DNA from 4 places in the Sodalis sp. C49 genome. Region 1 is predicted to be linked to each of the others. Evidence: predicted binding sites of a transcription regulator. Region 1 holds the regulator's gene; each other region holds the start of a gene.

Region 1 (7,622 bases):
CGAAACAGCAGGCGCGACAGCGTGGATTTGCCCGCGCCCGACGCGCCGACCACCGCCACGGTTTTCCCCGCCGGAATGGTAAATGTGATATTGCCCAGGATGGGGCGGCGCGCGTCATATCCGAAACCGACGGCGTTGAACGCCACTTCCCCGCGGGTAACGCGCAGCGGCGCGGCGCCAGGGCGATCTTCAATTTCTCTTTCCAGCGTGAGCAGATCAAACATATTATCCATATCGATCAGCGCCTGGCGTATTTCCGCATAAATAAAACCAAAAAAATTCAGCGGCTGATACAACTGCAGCAGATAAGCGTTAACCAGTACAAAGTCGCCCAGGGTCATGGTGCCCTGGGTAATGCCGCGCGCCGCCATGGCCATCATCGTGACCAAACCGACGGAAATCACCGCCGTCTGGCCAATGCTCAGCACCGTAAAGCTGAATTGGTTTTTAATGGCGGCGCGCTCATACAGCCGACGCGAGCTGTCAAAGCGCTGGCACTCGAACGCCTCATTGCCGAAATATTTCACGGTCTCGTAATTAAGCAGGCTGTCGAGGGATTTATTACTGGCGTCGGCATTGGCCTGGTTTAATTCGCGGCGAAAGCGGGTACGCCATCCCACCGCCGTAATGGTAAACAGGATATACGCGCCGACGGTGGCCATAATCGCCACCGCGAACCAGATGTTCAGCAGCCGCCACATAATGGCCGCCACCAGGCTGATTTCAAATAAGATGGGCACGATGGAGAACAGTACGCGCGACAGCACCGTCGAGACCGCCTGGGTTCCCCGCTCGATGGACAGGGACAACCCGCCGGTGCGCCGTTCCAGATGAAAACGCAGGCTTAGGGCATGCAGCTGGCGGAAAACGCGCAGGCCCAGCAGCCGGGTGGCGTTTTGGCTGACATAGATAAACATCACGTTGCGCAGTTCATCAAATAACGATGCGCAGACCCGCGCCAGACCGTAGGCGAGGATAAGCCCGATGGGCACGGCCAGCAGCCGCGCCTGGTCGCCGCCCAGCCGGTCGACGATGGCTTTATAGGCCAGCGGCACCAGCGACGTGCCGACCTTGGCCACGATCATAAACAGCAGCGCCGCCACCAGATAGTAGCGCAGCTTAGGGTTATTCTTGGGCCACAGGTAAGGCAGCAGTATTTTCAGCGGCTTATAACGGTGCATGCGTTGTTTTTTTATCCCTGACGATATGACAATATGGCCGGTAGCCTGCGGGCGGGCGTCGGGTGAATATCACACAGGTCCTGATCTCCTGTCCAGGCAAAGGACGCTATCCTGTGTGGCTGGCGGGGCACGGGCCGCTATCTAAAATGCATCCTGTTGTTATTCAATAAAAATCTATTTACCAGTAGGATATACCGGCGATGTTGCTGCTTATCGATAACTATGACTCCTTTACCTACAACCTGTACCAATATTTTTGCGAGCTGGGCGCGCAGGTAGAGGTATGGCGCCACGACCGGTTGCAACTGGCCGATATCGAGCGCATGGCCCCGCGGCAACTGGTGATTTCCCCGGGTCCCGGCACCCCCGACGAGGCCGGCATTTCATTGGCGGCCATTCGTCATTTTGCCGGCAGGATACCTATACTCGGCGTCTGTCTGGGTCATCAGGCCATTGCGCAGGCTTTCGGCGCCCGCATCGTGCGCGCAAACCAGGTGATGCACGGCAAAACCTCCGCCATTACCCATGACGGCCGCGGCGTCTTCGCCGGGCTGGCCCTGCCGCTGACGGTCACCCGCTACCATTCCCTGGTGATCGACCGCGCCGGCTTGCCCGATTGCCTGGAGGCGACCGCCTGGAGTCTGCGCGACGGCGCGCGGGATGAAATTATGGGCATCCGTCATCGAACCCTGCCGCTTGAAGGTGTACAGTTTCATCCTGAAAGCGTGCTCAGCGAGCAGGGGCATCAACTCCTGGCGAACTTTCTTGCGTGTTAGCCGATCGGCATGTTGATATAGCATTAACGGACAAGGCCACGGGCAGCGGCTTTTTTTCGCTCTGATAGTGATAAAACGATTGCACTGGAGTGATTTTTTATTCATATTTTATGACTATAATATCACTTCTTGATTTGTTGCGGACCGGGTAATTACATATGAATACAGATAATAGCGCAGTAACGCGGGAAACTTTCGACCAGGTTATTCTGCCGGTTTATGCACCGGCGCAGTTTATTCCGGTCCGGGGCAAGGGCAGCCGGGTATGGGACCAGGACGGAAAGGAATATATTGATTTCTCCGGCGGCATTGCCGTCACTGCGCTGGGACATTGCCACCCGGCGCTGGTCGCGGCGCTGAAAGCCCAGGGCGAAACCCTATGGCACACCAGCAACGTCTTTACCAACGAACCGGCGCTGCGCCTGGCGCGCAAGCTGATTAACGCCACCTTTGCCGACCGGGTGTTTTTTGCCAACTCGGGCGGCGAGGCCAATGAAGCGGCGTTTAAGCTGGCGCGTCACTACGCCATTACCCGCCACAGCCCCTATAAAACCAAAATCATCGCTTTTCATAACGCGTTCCACGGCCGCACGCTGTTTACCGTTACCGTGGGCGGGCAACCAAAATATTCCGACGGCTTCGGGCCAAAACCGGCGGATATCGTCCATGTGCCTTTTAACGATCTGGCGGCCGTCAAGGCGGTGATGGATGATCATACCTGCGCCGTGGTGGTGGAGCCGATTCAGGGTGAAGGGGGCATTATGCCCGCCACGCCGGAATTCCTGCAGGGCCTGCGCGATCTGTGCGACCAAAATCAGGCGCTGCTGGTGATGGACGAAGTGCAGTGCGGCATGGGGCGCACCGGCAAGCTGTTTACCTATATGCACTATGGCGTAACGCCGGATATTCTGACCACCGCCAAGGCGCTGGGCGGCGGTTTCCCCATCAGCGCCATGCTGACTACGGAAGAGATCGCCTCGGTGATGAAAGTGGGCACCCACGGCACCACCTATGGCGGCAATCCCCTGGCCTGCGCGGTATCCGAGGCGGCGCTGGATGTGATTAACCAGCCGGAAGTCCTGGCGGGCATTAACGAAAGGCACGATCGTTTCGTCAGCGCGCTCCAGGCGATTGACGACAAATATCAGGTATTTTCGGATGTGCGCGGCATGGGCCTGCTGCTGGGCGCCGAACTGCGGCCGCAGTTCCATGGCCGGGCGCGCGAGTTCCTGCACGCCAGCGCCGCGCAGGGCCTGATGATCCTCAACGCCGGTCCGGACGTCATCCGTTTCGCGCCGTCGCTGGTGGTGGAGTTCGCCGATATCGAACAGGGCATGGCCCGGTTTGAACAGGCGGTGGCGCAGGTTATCGCCGCCAAACCCTAAGGCGCGCGGCGGGAGACTAATGGCTTAACCGGCGCGCCAGCCAGTTGCCGTGCTGCGGCCGCTGGCGCCAGGCTACCGATGAAATCGTATGCATCACGCCCAGATGGAACAGAATACGCCGCAGATGGCGTTCCATCAGGGTGCCGGGCAGCTCCGGCGTTTCGCCGGCGGCGTCCATCACCGGGCTGTCTGAGCTTGGGCCGTCATATTCCAGCCGTTGCTGGCAGCGCTGCAGCGCCACCTCGCAAGAGGCCAGGTACTTTTGCGCCAGCGTCGGCGTCAGCATGTAGTGATCCCGCGCCAGGATGGTCATGGCATTGATGTGCTCGACGATGAACTGGCTATGGGTCACCCATAAACGCATATCGGTCAGATAGCGCGAATTAAACGCCGGCTCCCGCATCGCCTGGCTAAGCGACGTAAACAGCGCGTTGTGCGCCTGGTTGACCTTCATGCGCGCGTAGGCCAGCGCCGCCGGCTCGGGGGCGGGTTGCAGCAGCAGTCGCAGCGCGTCCTGGTCCCGCTCCAGCGCCAGATGGGCGTTTTTGCGCAGCATACCGCTTTGCCACTGCGGCCATAACCACAGCATGCCGCCGAACGCCAGCATACAGCCGATCAGCGTATCCACCAGCCTGGGCACCAGGAAATGCGCGCCGTTCAGCGACAGTAGCTGCAACGTATACACCGCGGTCACCGTCATGCCGATCATCGCCAGGCCGTAATTTTTGCGCAACACCAGGTAAGACGCCAGCGTCAGGAACAACATGCACAGCAATACCGTGCCGTCGCTCAGCCTGAATTGCAGCGTGCCGGCGGCAATCACCAACCCCGCCAACGTGCCCAGGGCCCGATGCTGGATCCGCACCCGGGTGGCGTTATAGCCGTTCTGGCTGACAAACATCACCGTCATTAAAATCCAGTAGGGTTTGGGGAGATCCAATACCAGCCCCAGGCTGCTGCCGATGGCCAGCATAATCCCAAGCCTTGCCGCGCTGCGCAGCGCCATGGATTTAAAGGAACAGTAGCTGACCAGCGCATGCCAAAACGACAGCCGCTGCTGGTTGTCGGCCATCAGGTCGCGGCGGTAAAGCGGGCGCTGGGTACGCAGCAGCCGGGCGATACGGCTGAAATGGTAATAACAAAACTGTCCGACCGGATTATCCGGATGCCGGTCGGCAATTTTTTCCAGGGCCGACAGCGCGGTGGCCATGTTAAAACGCCCCGGCTGCCGGTGATAGAGAATATCATCCGCCAGTACCCGCAACCGCGCGGCAATCAGCCGGGCGTTATAGCGGATAACCGCCTCGGCGTGGCTTTGCGCCACCAGTTTTTGTACTTCGTCCGGCTGGTGCAGGCTGACGGCGATATGCTCCTGCAAATCCAGCGCCACCTGGAAAGAACGCAGCAGGCGTTTGTACTGCAGCTGATCATTGGCCGACAGCATATAAAGCTGCTGGTATACCTGGGCAATCAGATCAATCACCGCCTGCTGGCGGGCAAACAGCGGCGGCAGGGCGGTTTCCGGATCGGTATGCTGTGTCAGCAGGGTATATTTCGCCTCGATATAATCCGCCAGCTCCCGATACAGCAGGCTAAGCGATTCCCGCATCGGCTGCTCCTTCCACAACCGGAACCACAGGGCGTTGAACAGCCCGTACCAGGCGGTGCCGGCAATATACAGCAGCGGCGGCACGGCGGGCGGCACATTGCCGGCCAGCCCCAGGGTAAAGATGGCGGCGATAAGCGCGGCGGGCAATAAACGGCCGTGCAGCGGGCTGATTTCACCGGTAACGCCGAACAGCAGCGCCAGGCCGAGCATCACCAAGGGCAACGGCACCGGCACGGCCAACAGCACCTGGATCAGCACGCTGCTCAGCGCGAACAGCACGCCGCCGACGGCCAGTCGCTTGAAAAACCGTTTATGCAGGGTATCGAGGCCGGCGATATTGCAGCAGGCAGGGACCAACGAAAACAGCAGGCCGTTTTGCAAGCTGCCGAATAACAGGCCGGCGGCCACCGGCAGGCATAGCACGATGGTTTGCCGCAGGGCATAGTTTACTTCAGGGTGGTAGATTAACCGGCGCCACATACTGTCAGCAAAAAAAGCGTGGTACGAAGCACCACGCCTGTATAACGGGGCTATCAGCGCGTGCCGTAAACAACAATGGTTTTACCGTGCGCGGATATAAGATTTTGATCTTCGAGCATTTTAAGAATACGTCCTACCGTCTCGCGGGAACAGCCGACAATCTGGCCGATTTCCTGACGGGTGATTTTTATCTGCATGCCGTCGGGGTGGGTCATGGCGTCGGGTTGTTTCGCCAGGTTCAACAGGGTTTGCGCTATGCGTCCGGTAACGTCCAGGAATGCCAGGTTGCCGACTTTTTCCGACGTTACCTGTAAACGACTGGCCATTTGCGCCGACAGGCGCATCAGGATATCCGGATTCACCTGAATCAGCTGCCGGAATTTTTTATACGAAATCTCGGCGACTTCACAGGCGGTTTTCGCCCGTACCCAGGCACTGCGTTCCTGACCTTCCTCGAATAGGCCGAGCTCACCGATGAAATCTCCCTGGTTAAGATAGGAGAGAATCATCTCTTTGCCTTCTTCATCCTTAATCAGCACCGCCACGGCGCCCTTAACGATGTAGTAAAGCGTTTCAGCCTTTTCACCCTGATGTATAAGTGTACTCTTCGATGGATACTTATGAATATGGCAATGAGACAGGAACCATTCGAGAGTCGGGTCTGTTTGCGGTTTGCCGAGAACCATTCGCTGTTATCCTCTTTTGTCATCGCTATCCCAGGTTCGGGACATCGTATTCCCTGTTACGGCGCTTGTATTATTCACTCTGACTCCGCGTTTAAACGGAGCGACGTAAGGGAACTTATTAGGGTCTGGTAATGTGATGTTCCGATCGATCTCTTGCCCTTTCATTATCATGAGGCCGATCCAGCCTTGTTTTTAGCATAGGTTTGAAGCAGTGTCTTCTGTTGTCTTGCTTCAGCATGAAGTATGTTCAGTAACATTGCCAGTTTTCCAACAAAAATGTAGTCTGCTGGAAAGCTTTTCATCAGGAGTATCATAATGCAGGCACGGGTCAAATGGGTAGAAGGGTTGTCTTTCATGGGCGAATCCGCCTCGGGCCACCAGGTTTTGATGGATGGGAACGCGGGCGAAAAAGCGCCCAGCCCAATGGAAATGGTATTGATGTCGGTCGGCGGCTGCAGCGCCATTGATGTGGTATCGATTTTACACAAAGCGCGGCAGGACGTCCGGGACTGCGAGGTCAAACTCACCTCCGAGCGCCGCGACGAGGCGCCGCGCCTGTTTACCCATATCAACCTGCATTTTATCGTCACCGGCGCCGGGCTGACCGACAAGGCGGTGGAGCGGGCGGTGACGCTATCGGCGGAAAAATACTGCTCGGTCTCACTGATGCTCGGCGCGTCGGTCAATATGACCCACAGCTTTGAAGTGCGCGACGAACACCACGCCCCAGCCGCCTAACCGGCCCGCCAACACCGCACTCCAACCCGGCGTGTTCAAGGGAGAGCGCGCCAATGGGGTCGAATCGGGCATGGTTTCTCTGCCCGACCGAGCGCCCCATGGCCCGGTATGCCCGCCAACACCGCGCTCAAACCCGGCGTGTTCAAGGGAGAGCGCGCCAATGGGGTCGAATCGGGCATGGTTTCTCTGCCCGACCGAGCGCCCCATGGCACGGTATGCCCGCCAACACCGCAGCGAATCCTGGCGTGTTCAAGGGAAAGCATGCCGATGGGGCCGAATCGGGCGTGGTGTTCCCGCCCGACCGAGCGCCCCACGGTATGGTAGGCCCGCCAACACCGCACTCAAACCCGGCGTGTTCAAGGGAGAGCATGCCGATGGGGTCGAATCGGGCGTGGTGTTCCCGCCCGACCGAGTGCCCCACGGTATGGTAGGCCCGCCAACACCGCAGCGAATCCTGGCGTGTTTAAGGGAGAGCATGCCGATGGGGTCGAATCGGGCGTGGTGTTCCCGCCCGACCGAGCGCCCCACGGTATGCTAGGCCCGCCAACACCGCAGCGAATCCTGGCGTGTTCAAGGGAAAGCATGCCGATGGGGCCGAATCGGGCGTAGTGTTCCCACCCGAGGCCTCGAGTTTACTTAATTTCCTTTCCTTCCAGCAACTGCTGTACCAGCGGCCCCATTATCAGCTCCATCGCCAGCCCCATCTTGCCCCCGGGCACCACCAGCGTATTAATATTGGAAATAAAGGAGCCTTGCAGCATCGCCAG
Region 2 (7,622 bases), 1.7 Mb from region 1:
GGTTGGCCAGTTTGGTGACGTTACCGGCGCCGATATCACCGGTATGCACCACGGAAGCCGCCATGGCCTTCAGCAGTTCAAAGCTCTTGTCGAATAAAGCCTTATCACCGCCGACCATCACGGACAGGGTGCCTTCGATGGCTTTGGGCTCGCCGCCGCTGACCGGGGCATCAAGCATGTCGATGCCTTTTTCCGCCAGGGCGGCGGCGATTTCGCGGCTGGCCAACGGCGCGATGGAGCTCATATCAATGACCAGGGTACCGGCTTTGGCGCCTTCTACCACGCCGTTTTCACCCAGCACCACTTCTTTAACATGCGGAGAGTTCGGCAGCATGGTGATAATGATATCGGTTTGTTCGGCCACGGCCTTCGCCGTGTCGGCTGAGGTGGCTCCGGCCGCAACCACTTCCGCTACCGCTTCGGTATTGCGATCCAGTACCACTAATGAGTAACCCGCTTTCAGCAGGTTTTTGCTCATTGGTTTTCCCATGATGCCCAAGCCAATAAATCCAATTTTCATTACTATTACCTCTTAACGCTTGCTATAAAAAGTGTAGGGCGCGTCAGACGCGCCATGTCGGTTATTTTTTAAATTTGTCGGCCAGCGCCTGGGTGCCGCCGCGGAATACGCCGAGATCGCTGCCGACCGCAACGAAGGTGGCGCCCCACTCCAGATAACGGCGGGCGTCGGCTTCCACCGGCGCCAGGATGCCGCTCGGCTTGCCATGGGCCTTGGCGCGGGCAAAAATATGGCGGATGACGCTTTGCACCGCTTCATGGCCCGGCTGTCCCAGGTAACCCAGCGCCGCGGACAAATCGCCCGGGCCGACAAAGATACCGTCGACGCCGTCAACCGCGGCGATGGCGTCGATATTGTCCACGCCTTCCTGGCTTTCGATCTGCACCAGCACGGTGATATTGTCATTGATGGTGGCGTTATAGTCCGGCACGGTGCCAAACATATTGGAACGATGGGAAACCGACACGCCGCGGATGCCGGCGGGAGGATACCGGGTGGAGGATACCGCGCGCAGGGCCTGCTCTTCGGTTTCGACAAACGGGATCAGGAAATTATAAAAACCAATATCCAGCAGGCGTTTGATAATCACCGGCTCATTGGTTGGCGGACGCACCACCGGCGCGCTGTGGCTGCCCTTAAGCGCCATCAGCTGCGGAACAAAAGTGCCGACATCATTAGGCGCGTGCTCACCGTCCAGTACCAGCCAGTCGAATCCCGCCAGGCCCAACACTTCCGTGGTAATGGGATTTGCCAGCGCGCACCAGCACCCAATCTGGGTTTCCCCCTGAAGTAACCCCTGGCGAAAACGGTTAGGCAGTAGTGGAGTGTTCATAATTTACCTCTATGCAATGAAACAGAAAGTAGCGGGCCCCAAAACGCCGGGCCCGCGATATCAGGATTTAACCAGCACCAGTCGCTTGATTTCGCCGACCACCACCAGGTAGCACAGCATGGCCGCCAGGGCGGAACAGCCGACAAAGATCAGCGCGGCGTTGAATGAATGCAATTCCTTGACCATATAACCGATAGCCAGCGGCGTAACGATGGAAGCCACGTTGCCGAACACATTGAATATGCCGCCGCACAGGCCGATCACTTCTTTTGGCGCGGTATCGGAAATCACCGGCCAGCCCAGGGCGCCGAAGCCTTTGCCGAAGAACGCCAGCGCCATCAGCGCCACCACGATGACCGTATTGTTGGTGTAGTTGCACAGGATAATGCTGGTGGCCAGCAGCATGCCCACGACGATCGGTATCTTACGCGCCACGGTCAGCGAGTGGCCGCGCTTGATCAGAATATCGGAAACCACGCCGCCCAGGACGCCGCCGGCAAAACCGAACAACGCCGGGATCGAGGCAATCAGGCCCACTTTCAGGATGGACATGCCCTTATCCTGCACTAGGTAAATCGGGAACCAGGTCAGGAAGAACCAAGTAATACTGTTGATGAAATACTGGCCGAAAAATACGCCGAGCATCATGCGGTTGGTCAGCATCTGTTTGACATAATCCCAGCGCGGGCCGTCTTTTTTACCGTCTCTCGGCGTGTCCATATCGACCATGGCGCCGCCGGCGGCGATGTAATCCAGCTCCTGCTGCGAAACGCGGGGGTGTTTATTCGGGTTTTGAATATATTTGATCCACACCATCGTCATGATGAAACCCAGCACGCCCATGACGGTGAAGACATGTTCCCATCCCCAGGCATAGGTCAGCCAGCCCAGGATAGGAGAAAATATCGCCAGGGCGAAATACTGCGCCGAGTTAAAAATCGCCGACGCGGTGCCGCGTTCAATGGTGGGGAACCAGGCGGCGACGATGCGCGCATTGGCCGGGAAAGACGGCGCCTCGGAGAAACCCAGCATAAAGCGCAGGATAAACAGCGTCATCGCCGCGTAAGCCACCGGGAAAAAGCCGACGAATCCCTGCAGCAGCGTAAACAGCGACCAGAAAAACAGGCTGTAGGTATAAACGCGTTTGGACCCGAAACGGTCCAGCAGCCAGCCGCCGGGAATTTGCATAATAAGGTAGGCCCAGCCAAACGCGGCGAATATCTGCCCCATTTGCCCGGCGTCCAGCCCCAGCGTCTTGGCGACATCGGAACCGGCAATGGACAGGGTTGCCCGATCGGCGTAGTTAACCGCGGTGACCAGGAAGATAATTAATAAAATCACATAACGGACATGTGTTTTTGTTCTACTTGAAACCAGAGGTGTCGTGCTCATTGAATACGCTCTAATCAGGCGATAAACTTCGGGAACACAAAAAATCATTACCACACTATTTTTTGCGTTGCGCTTTTTTATCGTGAGTTAATATTTTCTCGTAAGAGTCTTTTTATTTCACCGGTAGGCCGGTTGGTGTCTTATTTAACTGACCTGCATAGTATAAAAACCATCGTGAAAAATGGCACTGTGCATAAGCACAACAATTAAGCCTAAAATAACCGATTTTTTGGACATGAGCACGTGAAAGCACGACGGTCGTCACGTTATTTTTTGGCGTGGATTCTGCCGCGAATGAAGGGTGACCTTTATCACATTATACTGAACATATGACAAATAAATCCCGGGTATAGCCGCTATAAAATCGTGCATTTGCACAATGAGAAGTGCCCCTATTCCGCATATAATATCCTCATCACCCGTATTGTTATCCTGGCTGAACGCTGGTTCGGGTTATAACAACAGATTAGTATTTGCGGAGACGTTTATGTCATCAACAATAATGACCAATGCGGAAAAGGCATTGTATATCAAAGTTCACGTCGACGATAACGTCGCGATTATCGTGAACAATAATGGTTTGCCGGCCGGCACTCAATTCGCGGACGGCTTGAAATTAATCGAGCATGTTCCGCAAGGGCATAAAGTCGCCCTGCGCGATATCGCTATCGGCGGCGATATCGTCCGTTATGGCGAAGTGATTGGCTATGCCTTGCGTGAAATCAAACAGGGCAGCTGGATTGATGAATCGCTGGTCGAGATGCCCAAGGCCCCGGCGCTGGAAACCCTGCCGCTGGCCACCAAGGTCCCGCCGACGTTGCCGCCGCTGGAGGGCTATACCTTCGAAGGATACCGGAATGCCGACGGCAGCGTCGGCACTAAAAACCTGCTGGGCATTACCACCAGCGTACAATGCGTGGCCGGCGTGGTTGAATACGTGGTGAAACTGATTGAACGCGATCTGTTGCCAAAATACCCCAACGTCGACGGCGTGGTCGGGCTAAGCCATCTGTACGGCTGCGGCGTGGCCATTAATGCGCCCGCCGCGGTGGTGCCGATTCGCACCATCCATAATATCTCCCTCAACCCGAATTTCGGCGGCGAAATCATGGTGATCGGCCTGGGCTGCGAAAAATTGCCGCCCGAACGCCTGCTGGCCGGCACCGAGGATCAAATTCCCATCGCGGTGGAACGCCCGGGGGTGAGCATCACCCGTCTCCAGGACGAAAAACACGTGGGCTTCAAGTCCATGGTGGATGATATTCTGCAGGTAGCGGAAGATCATCTGCAGCGTCTGAACACCCGCCAGCGTCAAACCTGCCCGGTATCCGATCTGGTGGTGGGCACGCAGTGCGGCGGCAGCGATGCGTTCTCCGGCGTAACCGCCAATCCGGCGGTGGGCTTTGCTTCCGATCTGCTGGTGCGCTGCGGCGCGACGGTGATGTTTTCGGAAGTGACCGAAGTGCGCGACGCCATCCACCTGCTGACGCCGCGGGCGGCTGACGAACAGGTGGGACGCCGGTTGCTGGAGGAAATGGCCTGGTATGATAATTACCTTGACGATGGTAAAAGCGATCGCAGCGCCAATACCACCCCGGGCAATAAAAAAGGCGGTTTGGCCAATATTGTTGAGAAATCGCTCGGTTCCATCGCCAAATCAGGCACCAGCGCCATTGTGGAGGTGCTCTCCCCCGGCCAGCGTCCGACGAAAAAGGGGCTGATTTTCGCCGCCACCCCCGCCAGTGATTTTATTTGCGGTACCCAGCAGCTTGCCTCCGGCATCACCATACAGGTATTTACCACCGGGCGCGGCACGCCCTATGGTTTGGTGGCCGTGCCGGTGATCAAGATGGCGACGCGCGACGCGCTGGCCGACCGCTGGTTTGATTTGATGGATATCAGCGCCGGTTCCATCGCCACCGGCAGGGCAACCATTGAAGACGTGGGCTGGCAATTGTTTGAACTGATCCTGGATATCGCCAGCGGCCGCAAAAAAACCTGGTCCGATCAATGGGGCATTCATAACGCCCTGTCGGTATTCAACCCGGCGCCGGTGACCTGATTACCCTTACCACCACTGAACCACCCTTTGCTATGTGTGAATGAACTTTGATAGGTTGGCCGGGAATCGCTCCCGGCCTTTTTTTTTACCCCAGGATTAGCCTGCGGCTGTCGCCACGGCGCCCACGCCCAAGGCGGACCGGGGCGCCGCCCAGCGCTAGCGCACCAGCGCCGGACGTTTATTATCGAAGCGCCAATTGGGGATCAGGTATTGCATGGCGATGCCGTCGTCACGCGCGCCAAGGCCATGTTGCTGATAGAGCGCATTGCCCTTCATCAGCTGATCCCTATCCAGTTCAATACCGAGCCCCGGTTTTTCCGGCACCTTGACTTTACCGCCGACGATTTGCAGCGGCTCCCTGGTCAGGCGCTGGTCCCCTTCCTGCCAGATCCAGTGGGTATCGATGGCGGTGATGTTTCCCGGCGCGGCGGCCGCCACGTGGGTGAACATCGCCAGCGAAATATCGAAATGATTGTTGGAATGCGAGCCCCAGGTCAGTCCCCATTCGTGGCACAGCTGCGCAACCCGTACCGACCCCTGCATTGTCCAGAAGTGCGGATCGGCTAAGGGAATGTCCACCGATTGCAGCGCCAGGGTATGCCCCATTTGCCGCCAGTCGGTGGCGATCATATTGGTGGCGGTGGGCAGGCCGGTGGCGCGCTTGAACTCCGCCATCACCTCGCGGCCGGAAAAGCCCTGCTCGGCGCCGCAGGGATCCTCGGCATAGGCCAGCACCCCGCGCAGTTGTTTGCCCAGGGCGATGGCCTCGGCGAGCGACCAGGCGCCGTTGGGGTCCAGGGTGATGCGCGCCTGGGGAAAACGCGCCGCAAGGGCGGTAACCGCCGCGGCTTCCTCCTGCCCGGCCAGCACCCCGCCCTTGAGCTTGAAATCATTAAAACCGTATTTTTCATAGGCGGATTCGGCTAGGCGCACCACCGCCGCCGGCGTCAGCGCCTGTTCATGCCGCAGCCGATACCAATCGCAGGTCTCATCCGCCTGGCTGCGGTAAGGTAAATCGGTACGCAGGCGATCGCCGATATAAAACAGGTAGCCGAGCATTTCCACCTCGTCGCGCTGTTGCCCCTCGCCCAGCAGCGCCGCCACCGGCACTTCCAGGAACTGGCCCAGCAGGTCAAGCATCGCCGCCTCGATGCCGGTGACGACATGAATGGTAATGCGCAAATCGAACGTCTGCAGGCCCCGGCCGGCGACATCCCGATCGGCGTATTGCCGGCGCACGGCGCTCATGACATTTTTATATTCGCCCAGGGGCTGGCCGACCACCAGCGCGGCGGCGTCCTCCAGGGTCTGGCGTATTTTTTCTCCGCCTGGGATTTCTCCCACGCCGGTATGCCCGGCGTTGTCGGTAAGAATAACGATATTGCGGGTGAAAAACGGGCCATGGGCGCCGCTGAGGTTAAGCAACATGCTGTCATGGCCGGCAACCGGGATGACTTGCATCGTGGTGATAACAGGAGTCATATTTTTTCCTTGGCAAAGGGCACAATACGGAGACGGAGAACCGTCGCAAACGGAAACGCTGGCATGACTATAACGTCATGGCAAGCCCCTGACATTATGCAGATGCATAAGCCTTGACGAAGAATCTGGACTGAAATTGCCGTTTTAATGACCTGCCGTGAGCCATCTCACTAATCGGGATTCTTTTATGTGACCCCGATCCTGAAATGGAAAAAATAATAACTTCTTGAAATGAAACGTCATTTTAAAAAAGGACCGACAGTCGCTTGCACTGATATGTTATACCGATCACAAATTTCCCTGGATCTTCGACCCAGGTCACATCGCCCTGTTCGTTCGCCTTAAAACCCCTTGTTTTGCCACTTTTCATTCAGTCATCAGCACAATGTACAGCCAACCCCTTCCCCTTATACTCAGCTCTTGCTTACCCGTGCCGGAAGTCATCGGCCACAAAAATGTCAGCGCTACCATAAGACGATAATAGCTATAAAGCAACGCGGGACGCCCTACCCACGTACCCGATATCCCGATCACATTCCCCTACCGGGAAGAGGAATCATGGCCGAAAACTCAATTTCCGTCGCCACCCACAAAACCCGCTCCAGGTTTTGGATCCTGGCAATCCTGTTTATCATCAGTACGGTTAATTACGCCGACCGTTCCACCCTGTCCATTGCCGGTCCACACGTCGCCGCCGACCTGGGGCTCGACCCGCTGCAAATGGGCTATATCTTCTCGGCGTTCGGCTGGGCTTATACCCTGGCGCAGCTGCCGGGCGGCTGGCTGCTGGATCGGTTTGGTTCAAAAATCATCTATGGCGCCGCCATTCTGATCTGGTCGATATTTACCTTTATGCAGGGGTTTGTGCACTTCTTCGCCTCCGCGGCGATGATGCTGTTTATCCTGCGCTTTATGGTCGGGTTCGCCGAGGCGCCGGTGATGCCGGCCAACAGCCGCATCGTCTCCGCCTGGTTCCCGGTCAGGGAACGCGGCACCGCCTCGGCGATATTTAATATTTCCCAGTATGCCGCGCTGGTGATCTTCAATCCTCTGTTGGGATGGATTACCCAGGAAGTAAGCTGGGAATACGTATTTATCGTCATGGGCGTGGTGGGCGTGGTGCTATCCCTGGTCTGGTTCAAGACCATGTACAGCCCGCTCGACCACCCGAAGGTCAGCAAGCAGGAGCTGGAGTATATCCGCGCCGGCGGCGGCCTGGTGGATATGGATAACGCGGCGGCCCACCAGAAAACCGAGGCCGGACCGCAGATGGGGTATATCAAGCAGCTGCTTTCCAGCCGGATGCTGCTGGGTATTTACCTGGCCAACTATTG
Region 3 (7,622 bases), 660 kb from region 1:
GATAATAAACGCCATCGAATAGATATCCCATGACTCGATAAGCAGGGCGGTGATCATCAGCCATCCTGCTTTGGTGGATCCGGGAGCCTCCTGCAAATCCAGCCGTTTCTTGGCCATCAGGATCAGCTTGTCGATATTCATATTCTGGTGCATATATACTCCCATTTACCTTGCTTATTGAGGTACACGAGTATTTCGCCGTTCTGTCTGTCCTACTCATCCTTCGTTGATGCCGGCGCTTCCTGTTGGCCGCGCCAGACGCAGCGGCCGGCAACAGGGTCACGCGTTGCTAGGTTTCACCGCATCGCCGGCGATAAAGACCCGTCTATATTGCGTCAGCGCCCGGGCGCCAAATGCCATGACGTGTATCCAATGACATTTAACAGGCTGCTTCGAGTTAGCTTTGACGACAAAAAAATACAGGGGAAACAATGCTTAAGCTCACAGGCGCGGCATTGCGCGTTATCCGCCCACCGGCGGCTCTGCCTCACAACCCGCCCCATGGGCCGTCAATACGGGTCCGCCGCCATCGCCGCCGGGTGAAGACGAAACCTCACCCGTCCCGTTACATCATTAAGCATTTTCAAAACAATGCGTTAACATGCTTGCCTGTATAAAATGAGCACAGGCTTTGCCGCCGGCACGTTTTTTCAGGTAAAGATATTCTTGCTAATTCGAGTTAGCATTTTTACCGAAGATTTTTACCCCGGCAATAATGCCCTGTAAGATTTGTGATAATGTTCACGACAATTTGATTAAGAAACTGAAAAATAATTAATAAATATTTTAGCCTGGGTAGCTTTATGTCATTAAAAATATTCACGTTTTCCGCCACCCGCAAAGGCGGCCGAAATATCTGCGCGGGATTCGGATGCCTGGCGGCCGCCCCGGAATTGCGGCTGGATAAGGGTGGGTGAGGAGATCGCATTGAGGGAAGTGAAGTGCACGTTGTATTGGGGCGAATGATCCTCAATCCGCTTTTGCAGGCGCGCCGGCGACAAACGCGCTATGCCGGGCGAGACGTTGTCCCATGGCCTCACTACGCTGATTTGGCAAGATTAGGAACAGTTAGGGAACCATTAAGATTCGTTCTGCCACTATACAGTCTCATTCAAGCTTTGGTTCTGTGAGCTATGGGCGGGTTGCATTGGTAGGCTAATGTTGCTGGCCGGGCTTTCGGGCCCGGCGATTTTTACACCTTGCCGGATCCATTTTTGCTCCAATACCCTCATCTATTGACTGGGTGCCGATAATTTAAGCAAGGGGATCCCGGCCGTTAAGGCGATGCCATGCTTTCTGACCGCGGGTGGGCAAGCCTTCCCCCGCGCGCGTCTCTTTCTAAGCCCATACCGGTCATCAATAGCGGGGATCATCAAAGACGTTAACAGGCCAGGATGGCCTTTACCCATGGTGGCTCAACGTTCAAACCTGGCATAATTCTATCGTGGCATTCATATCCAGCAGGCACAGAAAAACATGAATCGACTTATCGTTATTTCCGGCTGTTCCGGTGGTGGGAAATCCACGTTACTCGCCGAGCTGAAGCGACGCGGCTATACCGTTGTCGAAGAACCCGGCCGGCACGGCATTCGCTCAGACTGTTGTGTTTACGTCGTTATCGCCATCGGCATTTAGCGCTTTCCCCTGCACCACCAGCCACTGCTCAAACGCTTGGTGCAATACGGTTTTTTGCACGCTCACCGGCGTTAAGGCCTGGTATTGACAGGGGGCAACGGTAAATTGCGGAAACAGCGGGACAAGACGGCCATGCATTATCTCCGCCGACAGCGTGTTGACCGGCCCCAATCCCACCCCGATCCCTTCCAGCATCGCCTGCAGGGAAACGTGGAAATGGTCGTAACGGCGAAATAAGCTCGCGGGTGTTTTTCGCAGGCCGGCCGCCGCCAGCCACAGATTCCACTGTCCAGGCCTTGTCAGGGTTTCAATGCGGGGACAGGCGAGGACGTCCTCAGGCAGGCGGAGCGGATAACGCTTAAGCAGCGCGGGGGAGGCCATCAGGCAATGCTGGTCTTGCAAAAACGCGATCGCGGAATACTCCGCTACGCTAATATCACGCCGGATCAACAGGTCATAGTGCCCGATAATGTGCAATTGCTCGGTATTGGCCGTGGAAATCTGCAAATTTGCCTGGGGAAAGCGCGTATAAAAATCATCGAGGCGGGGCAGCAGCCATTTCAGGCACAGTGTGGTCGGCACGCTGACATTAAAGACATTATTACGTCCACCGTTGCCGTAGCGCAGGGCGATGTCGGACAGGTTATCAAACGCGCTCCCCAGCTCCCGGGCCAGCGTCAGGGCGTAAGGCGTCGGCACGCGTCGCTGGCCTTCCCGGCTGAATAAATTAACGCCGAACCATTTTTCAACCACCTGCATATGGCGGCTGACCGCCCCATGGGTAATACATAATTCTTTGGCGGCGGCGGTATAGCTGCCGGCATGGCATGCAACCAAAAATGCCCGTAATGCCGCCAGGGGTGGGAGTGAATGCATAACCAGTCCTTTTTTATCACTATTGCGTGATATTTTATCACGAGCCATTCCATTTCTGATCGCTATCATCATGGTTACTACCCCCTGAAAAAGGACGTGCCGGCGTGATGTATCTGATCATTGTCATTATTGGAATAGCGGCCGGCATCATCAGCGGCATGGTGGGTACCGGCGCTTCCATCATGCTGTTGCCGGCGCTGGCGTATACCTTTGGTCCCAAGGCCGCGGTTCCCATCATGGCCATCGCCGCCATTATGGGTAATGTTTCGCGTGTGCTTATGTGGCGCAGGGACATCAATATCAGGGCCTTTCTGTGGTATTCCCTGCCGGGTATCCCCGCCGCCGTCCTGGGCGCCAATACGCTGTGGCTGATGCCTGCGCCCCTCTCCAACTTCTGCATCGGCCTGTTTTTCTTCCTGCTGATCCCGGCGCGCCACTGGGCCAATGCCCGGGCAATAACGCTCAACCCCATGCAACTGGCGCTGGCGGGCGCACTGGTCGGTTACCTCACCGGGGTGGTTTTCTCCACGGGCCCGCTGACCATCCCCCTTTTTGCCGGGTATGGGCTGACAAAAGGCGCGCTGCTGTCGACGGAAGCGGCCGCCTCCTTTGCTATCTACCTTGCCAAGGCATCGGCGTTCGGGGCCATCGGCGCCCTGCCGCGGTCCGTCGTTATCAGTGGCCTGATGGTAGGCGGTACGCTGGTTGCCGGCATGTACATCGGTAAAATATTCTTGGTGAAAATGGCTGAAAAAACCTTTAACCGCCTGATTGACGCCATGATGCTGGTGGCGGGCGCCTCAATGATTTGGGACGCGCTTAATTGATAAATGATTCCCTGCGGAATATAACGCGCTATAAAATCCATAAAAATAAAAAATAGAACCCAATGGCCAAGCATACATAAAGCCAGCACCGGCAACCGACAATGCCTGGACAGGCGGCGGCGGTAACTATCGCCTGTTTATCAGAGGCGTACTCTCGCGATCCGTAATAATGAGGGATAGCAAATACCTAATAACATAATTAGCATCTATTTAGCGGCCAATTTACCATACCGGGTTATTCACATTATTTCTTGTTCATTTTGAACGGAGGTTGCTTTTTATTAAGTCAATCACGTTATGCGTTACATCATTTTCGTTACATCATTTTTAAGTGACATCCATCACAGTTTTGCACATCCATAGCCGTTTAACTGCACCTCAACGACATTACCGTTGAGGAAATAAAAATGAACGTTGATACCCAGTCTTGCGTGGTTACCGGAAAAAAAGCCGTTGCCGTGGTGGCGCAAAACGTAGAATATTCCGGCCAGGGGACCTTGGTTAAAATATCCCGCGGCGGGATTTGCGGATCCGATCTGCATTATTACCAGGAGGGTGCGGTCGGAAATTTCAAAGTGCGCCAGCCCATGATTCTGGGGCACGAAGTTATCGGCCATGTGGTAAAAAGCGATGCCCCGGGGTTATCCGTTAACCAGAGCGTGGCCATTAACCCCAGCAAGCCCTGTAAACAGTGTAAATATTGCCTGTCCGGTGAGGAAAATCAATGTATTAATATGCGCTTTTTCGGCAGCGCCATGTATTTCCCGCATGTGGATGGCGGATTCACGCAATTTAAAGTCGTGGATACGGAACAATGCATCCCCTTTGACAATGCCCTCGATGAACGCGTTATGGCTTTTGCCGAACCGCTGGCGGTGGCCATTCACGCCGTGAATCAGGCCGGGGACGTTAAGGGTAAAACCGTTTTTGTCTCCGGCGTCGGGCCTATCGGCAGCTTGCTGGTGGCGGCCGCCCAGGCCTCGGGCGCGCGGGAAATCATCTGCGCCGACCTGAGCCAGCGTTGCCTGGATATCGCCGCCCAAATGGGCGCCACCAAAACCCTGCATGCGGCGGCCGGTGATTTCTCCGCGTATGCCGATCAAAAAGGCTACTTCGATATCGCGTTCGAAGCCTCGGGCCATCCCCAGTCCATTACGCGCTGCCTGGAATTAACCCGGGCCAGGGGTACCTTAGTCCAGGTCGGCATGGGCGGCGTGACGCCGGAGTTCCCCATGATGATGGTCATAGCCAAGGAAATCAGGCTGGTGGGGAGTTTCCGTTTCACCACCGAATTTAATACCGCCGTGGCCTGGCTGGGCAACGGCACCATTGACCCGCTGCCGTTGTTATCCGGTGAATATCCGCAGGCCGAACTTGAACAGGCGTTGATCTTCGCGGCGGACAAATCGTTAGCGTCAAAAGTACAGTTGGTTTTTTGAAAATAAGGATCCAAAATGAACGATATTTTTTCATTAAAAAATAAAAAAGCGCTGATTACCGGCTCCGCCCAAGGCATTGGTTTTTTATTGGCCAACGGACTGGCGCAATCGGGTGCGGAAATCATCATCAATGATATTACCGCCGCCCGCGCGGAAAAAGCGGCGCAGCAGTTACGGGACCAGGGGTATACCGCTTATTCCGTCGCATTTGATGTGACGAAAAGCCAGGCCGTTAATAGCGCTATTGAGCAAATTGAGTCCGATATCGGCCCTATTGATATTTTGATTAACAATGCCGGCATCCAGCGACGCCATCCGTTTACCGAATTTCCTGAGAAAGACTGGAACGATATTATCGCGGTAAATCAAACGGCGGTATTTTTGGTTTCACAAGCGGTTGCCCGTAACATGATCAAACGCAACCGGGGTAAAATCATCAATATTTGCTCCATGCAAAGCGAACTCGGCCGTGACACCATTACCCCCTATGCGGCGTCAAAGGGCGCGGTTAAAATGCTGACCCGCGGCATGTGTGTGGAACTGGCCCGTTATAATATTCAGGTTAACGGCATCGCCCCCGGCTATTTTAATACCGAAATGACCAAAGCCCTGGTCGATAACCAGGAATTCACCGCCTGGCTGACCAAACGCACCCCGGCCGCCCGCTGGGGAGACCCGCAGGAACTCATCGGCGCCGCGGTATTCCTGGCGGCGAAAGCCTCTGATTTTGTCAACGGTCACCTGATCTTTGTTGACGGCGGTATGTTAGCGGCAGTCTGAAAGTAAAAAAAATAACGAATAATAAATAAATGACGGGAGCCGCCCGCGGGCGACTTTTCGTCATTAGCATGGGGATTGTATATGCCGATTATAATTATTGCATTAGGGGTAATATTACTCCTGATATTGATGATCAAATTTAAAGTCAATGGTTTTATCGCCCTGGTGTTTGTGGCGGCGGTGGTGGGTATCGCCGAGGGCATGAAACCGCTGGCGGTCATGCACTCGATTCAAAACGGTATTGGCGGCACCTTGGGTGGTTTGGCGATGATCCTGGGATTCGGCGCCATGCTCGGACGCCTGATCTCCGATACCGGCGCCGCCCAGCGCATCGCCACGACGCTGATACAGTTTTTTGGCAAACAACGCATCCAGTGGGCGCTGGTGATAACCGGGCTGGTGGTCGGCCTGGCGATGTTCTATGAAGTCGGTTTCGTCCTCTTGTTGCCGTTGGTATTTACCATTGTGGCCGCCTCGGGGCTGCCTTTGCTGTATGTGGGCATTCCGATGGTCGCCGCCCTGTCGGTGACCCATTGCTTTTTGCCGCCGCATCCCGGCCCTACCGCTATCGCCATCATTTTTAACGCCAACCTGGGCACCACGCTGATTTATGGCCTGATCATCGCTATTCCGACCGTCATTATCGCCGGCCCCCTTTTTTCCAAACTGCTGAAAAAATTTGAAAAAGAACCGCCGGCGGGATTATTCAACCCGAAAATTTTTACCGAACAGGAAATGCCCGGTTTTGCCGTCAGCGTGACCGTGGCCATTATCCCGGTCATTCTGATGGCATTGGCCGCCATCGCCGACATGACCATGGCGAAAGACGACGGCGTGCGTCTGTTGCTGGAATTTATCGGTAATCCCGCCGTGGCGCTGTTTGCCGCCATCGTGCTGGGTATTTTTACTCTCGGCCTGCGCAGCGGGCGCCAGATCGGCCAGGTGATGGATATCCTGGGTGATTCCATTGCCGCCATCGCCATGATCATCTTTATTATCGCCGGCGGCGGCGCCTTCAAACAGGTATTGGTGGACAGCGGCGTCGGTGATTTTATCGCCAATATCATGCGCGGCACGTCGCTGTCGCCGCTTGTCATGTGCTGGTGCGTCGCGGCGTTATTGCGCATCGCGCTGGGGTCGGCCACCGTGGCGGCGATCACCACCTCGGGCATTGTTTTACCGATTATCGCCGTCACCCATGCCGATCCGGCGCTTATGGTGCTGGCGACCGGCGCGGGCAGCGTGATCGCATCCCATGTCAACGACCCGGGCTTTTGGCTGTTTAAGGGTTATTTTAACCTGAGCGTGGCTGAAACCTTAAAAACCTGGACGGTCATGGAAACACTGATCTCGTTTATCGGATTAGCCGGTGTACTATTGCTCAATATGATTATCCATTAGTTGGCGCACTGAAAATAATTGATAGGGAGGCCGGGGATATGCACCAGACGCGCCCAGTCCGACAGAACGCCTGGAACGTCGCGCGAAAGGCTATCCCCGGTCTGCCGGCCATGGCAACAGGACCGGGATCATCAGAGAGGGTGGAATGAAAAAATACCGGGTCAGCATGCAAGACATCGCCACCTTTGCCGGCGTCACCAAAACCACGGTCAGCCGTTATCTGCGCACGCCGGAAAAAGTTGCCAAGGCGACCGGGACCAAAATAGCCGGTATTATCGAAGAGTTGAATTATATTCCAAACAGGGCGCCGGAGATGATGCTGAATTCCATCAGCCACTCCATCGGCATCCTGGTGCCGTCGTTTAATAATCAGGTATTTTCCGACGTGCTGGCCGGTATCGAGTCCGTAACCTCGGTTAATAATTACCAGACATTAATCGCCAATTATAATTACAGCAAGGAAACGGAAGAGCAGCAGATTGTTAATCTGCTTTCCTACAGCATCGACGGCATTATTTTGATGGAAAAAGAACATACCCTGCGCAGTATAAAAAGCCTGCTGGCCGCTAAAATCCCCGTTGTTGAAGTGATGGATACCCGTGAGGAATTTATGGATATCCAGGTGGGCTATGATAACCAGGAAGCGGCTTTCGATATGATGTCG
Region 4 (7,622 bases), 2.8 Mb from region 1:
ACTTCGGGGTACGAATTGCCGAAACCCCGGCGGTGATGGAAGAATGGTTATTACCGCTGGTTGAGGCTGGCGTCGATATCCTACACTGTTCGCAACGTCGATTCTGGGAGCCGGAATTCCCTGAAATTGATGGCGGAAACGGCCTGAACTGTGCGGGTTAGGCGAAAAAGTGACCGGCGCCGCGACGATTAGCGTAGGTTCGGTTGGTCTGGATAACGATGTGACTAATGCTTTCGCCGGAAAGGGATCGGCTCCTGCGAGCCTTGAGCGCCTTATTGAGCGCATGGAGCGTGAAGAGTGTGATCTCATCGCCGTGGGCCGTGCCCTGCTAAGCGATCCGGATTGGGTAACGAAAGTGGAAGATGGCAATTACACAGCATTGAGCGGATTTACTCCGGCATCCCTGGCTGAATGGGTTTAAGACTGCACGACAGGTGTTTCAAGTCTATTCATAAGGCGGCCCTGTAAATCGGGACCGTCTGGCAGGACTGACCCCGCCCAGATGGCCGTGCCGGCGGGTACGGTTGTAGAACACTTACACATAATCGAAGGTAATGGACGCAAAATACAGGCCGTTAAAGTAACCGGCCTGTATAGGGATTAGGGTAGCGCCACCGCCTTCGACGCCGCCTGCGCAGAGGATTTATTACTGAAACCGGTCAAAGCGGTCAAGATGACGGCGATCACCAGTGAACCGCCCATAAAAACATAAGACGCCTGCGGCCCCTGGAAAACGCCATTCAGGTAGCCGACAATCCACGCCCCGACAAACGAGCCCAGCGCGCCGAAGCTGACGATAAACGCCATCGCCCCCGCCATGACATTGCGCGGCAACAACTCCGGCACCGCGGCAAAAAAAGGCCCATAAGGGGTGTACATCGCTCCGCCGGCGATCACCAGCAGCACGTAGGACAACCAAAAATGGTCGGCGCCCAGGGTAAAGGATCCGCAAAAACATACCGCCCCCAGTCCCAGGAACAACAGCACCACCAGCTTACGCTGCTGAAATTTATCGGAGAAATAGGAGGCGGTCAGCATCAGCGGCACCGCCAGCAGGTAAGGCGCGGCGGATAGCCAACCGGTGGCCACGATGCCCAAACCCGAGGCGGTCTTCAGGATCGAAGGCAGCCACATAATGAAACCGTACATGCCGATATTCCAGAAGAAATGGATAAACGACAACGCCAGCACCTTCTTCGAGCGGAACGCCTCGGCGTAATTTTTCACGGGTTTCATTTCCACCTGCTCGGCCGCCAGCGCAGCCTCAAGATCCTGCTTCTCTTGGTCTGTCAGCCATTTGGCGTCTTTCGGCCGGTCAACAAAGATAACCCACCAGATAACCGCCCAGACGATCGCCGGCACGCCTTCGATGATAAACATGCCGCGCCAGCCGAAGGAATTCACCAGATAACCTGACACAATCGACATCCACAACACCGTGATCGGGTTGCCTAGGAATAGGAACGTATTGGCTTTGGAACGCTCGCGCTTGGTAAACCAGTGGCTGAGGAACACCAGCATCGCCGGCATCACCACGCTTTCGGCCACGCCCAGCAGGAAACGGATCACGGCCAGCGCCGCCACGCTATGCACTATGCCGGTTGCAGTCGCCAGGATCCCCCACAATATCAGGCTCCAGAAAATCAGTTTTTTGGCGCTGCGCCGTTCCGAATAGATGCCGCCCGGCACCTGGAAGAAAAAATAACCCAGGAAAAACAACGCGCCCAGCAACGACGATATGCCTGGAGTGATATTCAGATCGTGCGCCAGTCCTGAGGCGGCGCCAAAACCGTAGTTGGCGCGATCGAGATAGGCCAGGCTGTAGGTTATAAAAGCCAGCGGGATCAGTTTACGCCAGCGTATCGGCGCTAGGTTCTGTGGCAAAAGTTGACTCATGTCGATATTCCAAGGGGGTTAATTATTACCGGTCAGTACCTGAAGCCGGAGTGTTTATCTTTCTTCATTGCCAAACACTACCTGTCACACAACATCTTGTATGACATCATTCATGTTTAAAAATGCGGCATTCTCCATCGCCGATCAATGACCAATCCGCCAAAATGAAGTGACGATCACATATTTTATTTTCAGCGGCTGGTTTCGGCCTGACAGCATGAAAATGCGCTTTTTGGCTTCACAGCCCCCGCTGGGCGTGCTATACACAGGCATGTTGTAGGACAACGTATGCGACGGACACCATGAGCATTCAATCAATACAGAAACACAACGTGGTTAACGCGGTTTATGATCAGATCAAGGAAAAGCTGCTGGACGGAAGTTGGCCCCCGGGCAGCAAGCTACCTTCCGAGGCCGAACTGACCGCCTCGTTCAACGTCAGCCGCGTCAGCATCCGCAGCGCGGTACAGCGCCTGCGCGATCTGGGTATTGTCATCACTCACCAGGGCAAAGGCAGCTTTGTCACCAAGGACCTTAACCAGCAAAGTCTGTTAAACGAACACCAACCCATCATGCACCTGAGCCGCGAAGAGTTTCACGATATGATGGTGTTCCGCCAAACGGTGGAGTTCAAATGCATGGAGCTGGCGGTATGCAACGCCACGCCCGACGACATCACCGCCCTGGAACAGGCGTTGAACCGCATGCTGGTGAACAAGGACGACTACAAAAAGTATTCACAGGCCGACTTTGATTTCCATCTGGCGATCGCCAAGGCATCGCAGAACAAAGTGTTTTACAACGTCATGAATTCCATCAAAGACATCTACTACTACTATCTGGAAGAGCTGAACCGCGCACTCGGCATCTCGCTGGAAAGCGTCGAGGCCCATATCAAGGTGTTCATGGCGATCAAGAACCGAGACTCCTCCACCGCGGTGGCGGTGCTCAATGAAGCGATGTCGGAAAACGTGGCGGCGATTGAGAAACTGAAACAGTCGGCGCCGGACGCATAAGCGCCCGGCCGCTATAAGAGGATGCCATCCTCCTATGCCGCGCGTTCCCTATGGCCGCGACGCAGTCCCATCAGGAGTACGCGCCAGGGTCCAGGACGGGATACCACCGATACAGGGGTATTGCGCCGCTTTTTCCTCATTGATATCAATGCCCAGCCCCGGGCGGTCGCTCAGGTACGCATAACCCAGCTCGATTTCCGGGCAGCCGGGGAACACCTCTCGCAGCGCGTCGTTGACCGGCGTGTATTCCTGGATGCCGAAGTTGGTCACGCTCATATCCAGGTGCAGGTTGGCGCAAACGCCCACTGGCGAAATGTCACCCGGGCCATGCCAGGCGGTGCGCACGCCGTGGATTTCGCTCAGCGTCGCCAGCTTTTTCGCCGGGGTGATGCCACCGATGGTGCTGACATGGCAACGGATATAATCGATCAGGTTGTGAGTAATCAGCGGTCTCCAGTCATTGACGCTGGTAAACAATTCGCCCATCGAAATCGGCGTGGACGATTGTTGGCGCAGCATCTTCAGCCAATCGATATTTTCCGGCGCCACGGGGTCCTCAAGATAAAACATCTGGTACTGTTCCAGATTCTTGGCCAGCTGGATGGCGGCCATCGGCGTCACGCGCTCGTGCACATCATGGATAAATTCGATGCCGAAGCCGAGTGTATTGCGCAGATGGTCGAACAGGCGCGGCACGCTTTTCACGTAGGCATCCGGATCGAAATAAATCCCCGGCGTGCTGGCGCGCGGCGAGCGTTTCGGCTGAATGTTCTTTGCCCGGGCCAGCCGGGTGGCGATAAGCTTCAGGTCGTCGGTACCCGCGCCGCCATACATGCCCATCTGGCAGCGGACGTACTGATAGCCCTCTTCCATGCGTGCGCGGACATTGTCCTCCACTTCAAATTCGTCGCTGCCGTCGGTATGCACGTACAGCGGAATGCCATCGCGGCATTTGCCGCCCAGCAGCTCATACACCGGCATGCCGGCCAGCTTGCCTTTGATATCCCATAACGCCATGTCCACGCCGGACAGCGCGTTATTCATGATGGGGCCGCTGCGCCAGTAACCGCTTACGCAGGCCGATTGCCAGATATCCTCGATGCGCGCCGGGTCCTTGCCAATCAGGAACGGCGCCATGTAGCCGTCGATGGCGCTTTTCACCGCCTGGATACGCTGGGTAAAGGTGGCGCAGCCCAGGCCATATAATCCCGGCTGATTGGTTTCTACCTTCACCACCGCCAGATCGATGCCGCCCGGGGCGGTCAGAATGGTTTTCACCGCGGTGATTTTCAAATTACTCACAGTCACTCCTTAAATGTAATGTTTGCCCGTTAACATCCGTGTTCATTTCACGGCGGCGTGTTCCCTCGCCTTAACCGCCCGGACACCCAACCGGCTAGTGTTATCAGATCTAGCATCTCATATGTTGTCCTACAAGTATTTTTCGTTATACCAGTGAAAATGCACGATGCAAAGCCTGCGAATCCAAGAATGTGCACCCGGTCATAAAATTAACAATAATATATTATCTAATTGTTTTAAAACGTATTTAACGAAATAAATAACATAAAAATAAATTATTCTGTGATCTTCACCGCAAAAAATATGTATGTGCATTGCTTTAAAAAATTCATTACTTCACTTTAAATATGAATGATGTCATACAAGTTAACGAGCGATATCTATCGCCATGACCCCATAATGAGGAATTGCTATGTCTGCACTGTTTGATTTAACCGGGAAAACGGCACTGGTGACCGGTTCGGCACGAGGTTTGGGATATTGTTACGCCGAAGGGCTGGCCGCCGCTGGCGCCAGCGTAGTCCTGAACGATATCCGCGCGGAGCTGCTGGATGAATCGGTACAAAAACTCCGTGCTAAAGGTTATCAGGCGCAGGGCGTCGCCTTCGACGTCACCAATGAGGATGCGGTGGAAAGCGCGTTTGCCGCCCTGGAACAACAGGGGCTGCCGGTGGATATCCTGATTAACAATGCCGGCATCCAGTACCGCAAACCCATGGTGGAGCTGGAGCTGGAACAGTGGCAACGCGTCATCGACACTAACCTGACCAGCGCTTTTATCGTTTCGCGCGCGGCCGCGAAACGGATGATTGCCCGCGGCAACGGCGGCAAGATCATCAATATCGGATCGCTGACCAGCCAGGCCGCCCGCCCCACCGTGGCGCCCTATACCGCGGCCAAAGGCGGTATCAAGATGCTGACCTGCTCAATGGCCGCCGAATGGGCGGAATTCAACATTCAGACCAACGCCATCGGCCCCGGTTATATCCTTACCGATATGAACACCGCGCTTATCGACAATAAACAGTTCGACGCCTGGGTCAAAGCCAGCAACCCGTCAAAGCGCTGGGGCAAGCCGGAAGAACTGATCGGCACCGCGGTGTTCCTTTCCTCCACCGCGTCCGACTACATCAACGGCCAGATTATCTACGTCGACGGCGGCTGGCTGGCCGTGCTGTAACCCGCCCAGCCTGATCTGAATATACCTATGCCCACAGCATCGCCGCTGTGGGCTATATCCCTGTATCCGTCTGCTTATAAAAAAATGGTACCTTTTGACCAGGAAAATAAAATGAAAGCAACCAAGTCGCGATTCTTTATTTTGTCGCTGTTATTTATCGTAACGGCAATTAATTATATGGACCGGGCCAACCTGTCCGTCGCCGGCAGTAAAATCCAGGCCGATTTCGATTTAAGTCCCACCCAGCTTGGGCTGCTGTTCTCCATGTTCACCTGGTTCTACGCCGCCAGCCAGATCCCGGTAGGTTATGTGCTGGACCGCATCGGCTCACGCGTCCTGTACGGCAGCGCCATCATCCTGTGGAGCGTGTTTACCTTCCTGATGGGGTTTGCCTCGCATCACCTGTTTGCCACCGCTACCGCGTCATTCCTGATGTTACTGGGCTGCCGGGCCTTGATCGGCATAGCCGAAGCGCCCTCTTTCCCGTCCAATACCAAGATAATCGCCACCTGGTTTCCCGATCATGAACGGGCGCGCGCCACCGCCATTTATTCCAGCGCGCAATACATCGGGCTGGCGCTGCTCACTCCGGCACTGTCGTTTATCGTGGCGGAATTCGGCTGGCAAATGTCATTTTACCTTTCCGGCGCCGCCGGCGTCCTGTTCGGCATCTTCTGGCTGATGAAATACCGCGATCCGCAGCATAGCGTCAAGACCAACCGGCAAGAACTGGATTATATCCGCGACGGCGGCGGCTACGGTTCACTAAACCAGGCTAACGTCAGCGAAAAAGTACGCTGGGCCGATATTCGCTTCTTCCTGAAAAAACGCACCATCTGGGGTCTGTTTATTGCCCAGTTCGCCTGTTCCTCCACGCTATATTTCTTCCTGACCTGGTTTATCGTCTATCTGGAAAAGGGGCTGCACCTGTCGATCGCCAAAGCGGGCCTGGGAGCTTCCTTTCCATACCTGATGGCCATGGCCGGCGTGCTGTGCGGCGGCACCCTGAGCGACATGCTGCTGAAAAAAGGCGCATCGCGTACGCTGGCCCGCAAACTGCCCGTGATGTCCGGGCTGTGCCTGACCATGGTGATTTGCCTGGTCAACTATTTTGAAGACCAGCCCCTCATGGCCATTGCCATCCTGTCCATCGCCTTTTTCGCCAACGCCTTCTCCAATCTGGGTTGGGTGGTATGGAGCGACGTTATCCCGCGCAACTTTCTCGGCACCATGGGCGGCTGCCTGAATATCTGCGGCAACCTGTCCGGCATCATCAGTCCGATTGTCATCGGCGTGATCCTGCAGCGCACCAATAATTTCCAGTACGCGATGTGGTATATCGCCGCGGTCGCACTGGCCGGCCTGCTGGCCTACACCTTCCTGGTCGGGAAAATCGACGTGATCGTCCCGCCGAAATCAACTGAACCTGTCCGGCCGCAACCCGGCCCAGACGCACTTAAAATCGAGGTCAAATAATGAGCACCCATACAATCAGCTGCAAAGCCTGCTTCGCCTACAGTGAGAAAGATATTCGCGTAGAACAACGTGAGCTGGAATACCAGGATGAGGATGTGCTGGTGAAGGTGGACCGCGGCGGCATTTGCGGGTCCGACATCCATTATTACCAACATGGACGCGCCGGGATGTCGGTACTCAAACATCCCATGGTGGTCGGCCATGAGTTCGTTGGCGTTGTAAGCAAGGCGCCGGTGGACTCTAACCTGCGGGTCGGCCAGCGCGTGGCGGTCAATCCTTCGCAACCTTGCAACCATTGCGTGTTCTGCCTGGAGGGCAAGCAAAACCTGTGCTCCGCCATGCGTTTTATGGGCAGCGCGCAGTTCGATCCGCATGTTAACGGGGGATTCTCCGAATATGTGGTGGCTGCTGTAAAACAGTGTATTCCTTATGATGAGCACGCCGAACCGAAAGTCATCGCCTTTGCCGAACCGCTGGCGGTGGCGATCCACGCCGTTAACGCGGCGGGCACGCTGGTCGGCAAAAAAGTGCTGGTGATCGGCGCCGGGCCGATTGGCTGCCTGATCCTGGCCGCGGCGTTAAGCGCCGGGGCGGCCGAAGCCGTGGCGTGCGATGTCAGCGACCGCTGCCTGACGCTGGCCGCTCAGATGGGCGCCACCGCGACATTTAACCCGATGAATAAAGACAGCGCCGCTTTCTATCAGCGGGACCGGGGCTATTTTGACGTGGTGTTTGAAGCTTCCGGCAGCCCG

Evidence for each region. The regulator CRP, encoded in region 1, controls carbon source genes, mostly activating them, when cyclic AMP is high. The targets are predictions, from matches to a motif close to ATGTGANNNNNNTCACAT.
Region 2: garD (galactarate dehydratase) is a predicted target of CRP. The motif match lies at 3,044-3,061, and genes of this name have one in related genera.
Region 3: idnD (L-idonate 5-dehydrogenase) is a predicted target of CRP. The motif match lies at 3,668-3,685, and genes of this name have one in related genera.
Region 4: ABUK12_RS06345 (enolase C-terminal domain-like protein) is a predicted target of CRP. The motif match lies at 4,495-4,512, and genes of this name have one in related genera.

Annotation. Positions count from the first base shown of each region.
Region 1 is NZ_CP163303.1:4,185,561-4,193,182, forward strand. Features, by position in the region: gene ABUK12_RS18745 (ABCB family ABC transporter ATP-binding protein/permease) at 1-1,181, opposite strand, end outside; gene ABUK12_RS18750 (aminodeoxychorismate synthase component II) at 1,382-1,957, shown strand; gene ABUK12_RS18755 (bifunctional acetylornithine/succinyldiaminopimelate transaminase) at 2,116-3,342, shown strand; gene ABUK12_RS18760 (YccS/YhfK family putative transporter) at 3,359-5,431, opposite strand; gene crp (cAMP-activated global transcriptional regulator CRP) at 5,485-6,117, opposite strand; gene ABUK12_RS18770 (hypothetical protein) at 6,285-6,473, opposite strand; gene ABUK12_RS18775 (OsmC family protein) at 6,433-6,855, shown strand; gene ABUK12_RS18780 (phosphoribulokinase) at 7,488-7,622, opposite strand, start outside.
Region 2 is NZ_CP163303.1:2,512,906-2,520,527, forward strand. Features, by position in the region: gene garR (2-hydroxy-3-oxopropionate reductase) at 1-526, opposite strand, end outside; gene garL (2-dehydro-3-deoxyglucarate aldolase) at 582-1,352, opposite strand; gene ABUK12_RS11420 (MFS transporter) at 1,413-2,744, opposite strand; gene garD (galactarate dehydratase) at 3,232-4,806, shown strand; gene gudD (glucarate dehydratase) at 4,963-6,288, opposite strand; gene ABUK12_RS11435 (MFS transporter) at 6,847-7,622, shown strand, end outside.
Region 3 is NZ_CP163303.1:3,529,481-3,537,102, forward strand. Features, by position in the region: gene ABUK12_RS15885 (MFS transporter) at 1-153, opposite strand, end outside; gene ABUK12_RS15890 (AAA family ATPase) at 1,477-1,635, shown strand; gene ABUK12_RS15895 (LysR substrate-binding domain-containing protein) at 1,594-2,511, opposite strand; gene ABUK12_RS15900 (sulfite exporter TauE/SafE family protein) at 2,619-3,338, shown strand; gene idnD (L-idonate 5-dehydrogenase) at 3,746-4,777, shown strand; gene idnO (gluconate 5-dehydrogenase) at 4,793-5,557, shown strand; gene ABUK12_RS15915 (gluconate:H+ symporter) at 5,639-6,958, shown strand; gene idnR (DNA-binding transcriptional regulator IdnR) at 7,104-7,622, shown strand, end outside.
Region 4 is NZ_CP163303.1:1,417,871-1,425,492, forward strand. Features, by position in the region: partial or broken gene ABUK12_RS06330 (12-oxophytodienoate reductase) at 1-421, shown strand, start outside; gene ABUK12_RS06335 (MFS transporter) at 601-1,896, opposite strand; gene ABUK12_RS06340 (FadR/GntR family transcriptional regulator) at 2,199-2,912, shown strand; gene ABUK12_RS06345 (enolase C-terminal domain-like protein) at 2,961-4,214, opposite strand; gene ABUK12_RS06350 (SDR family oxidoreductase) at 4,627-5,394, shown strand; gene ABUK12_RS06355 (MFS transporter) at 5,506-6,870, shown strand; gene idnD (L-idonate 5-dehydrogenase) at 6,870-7,622, shown strand, end outside.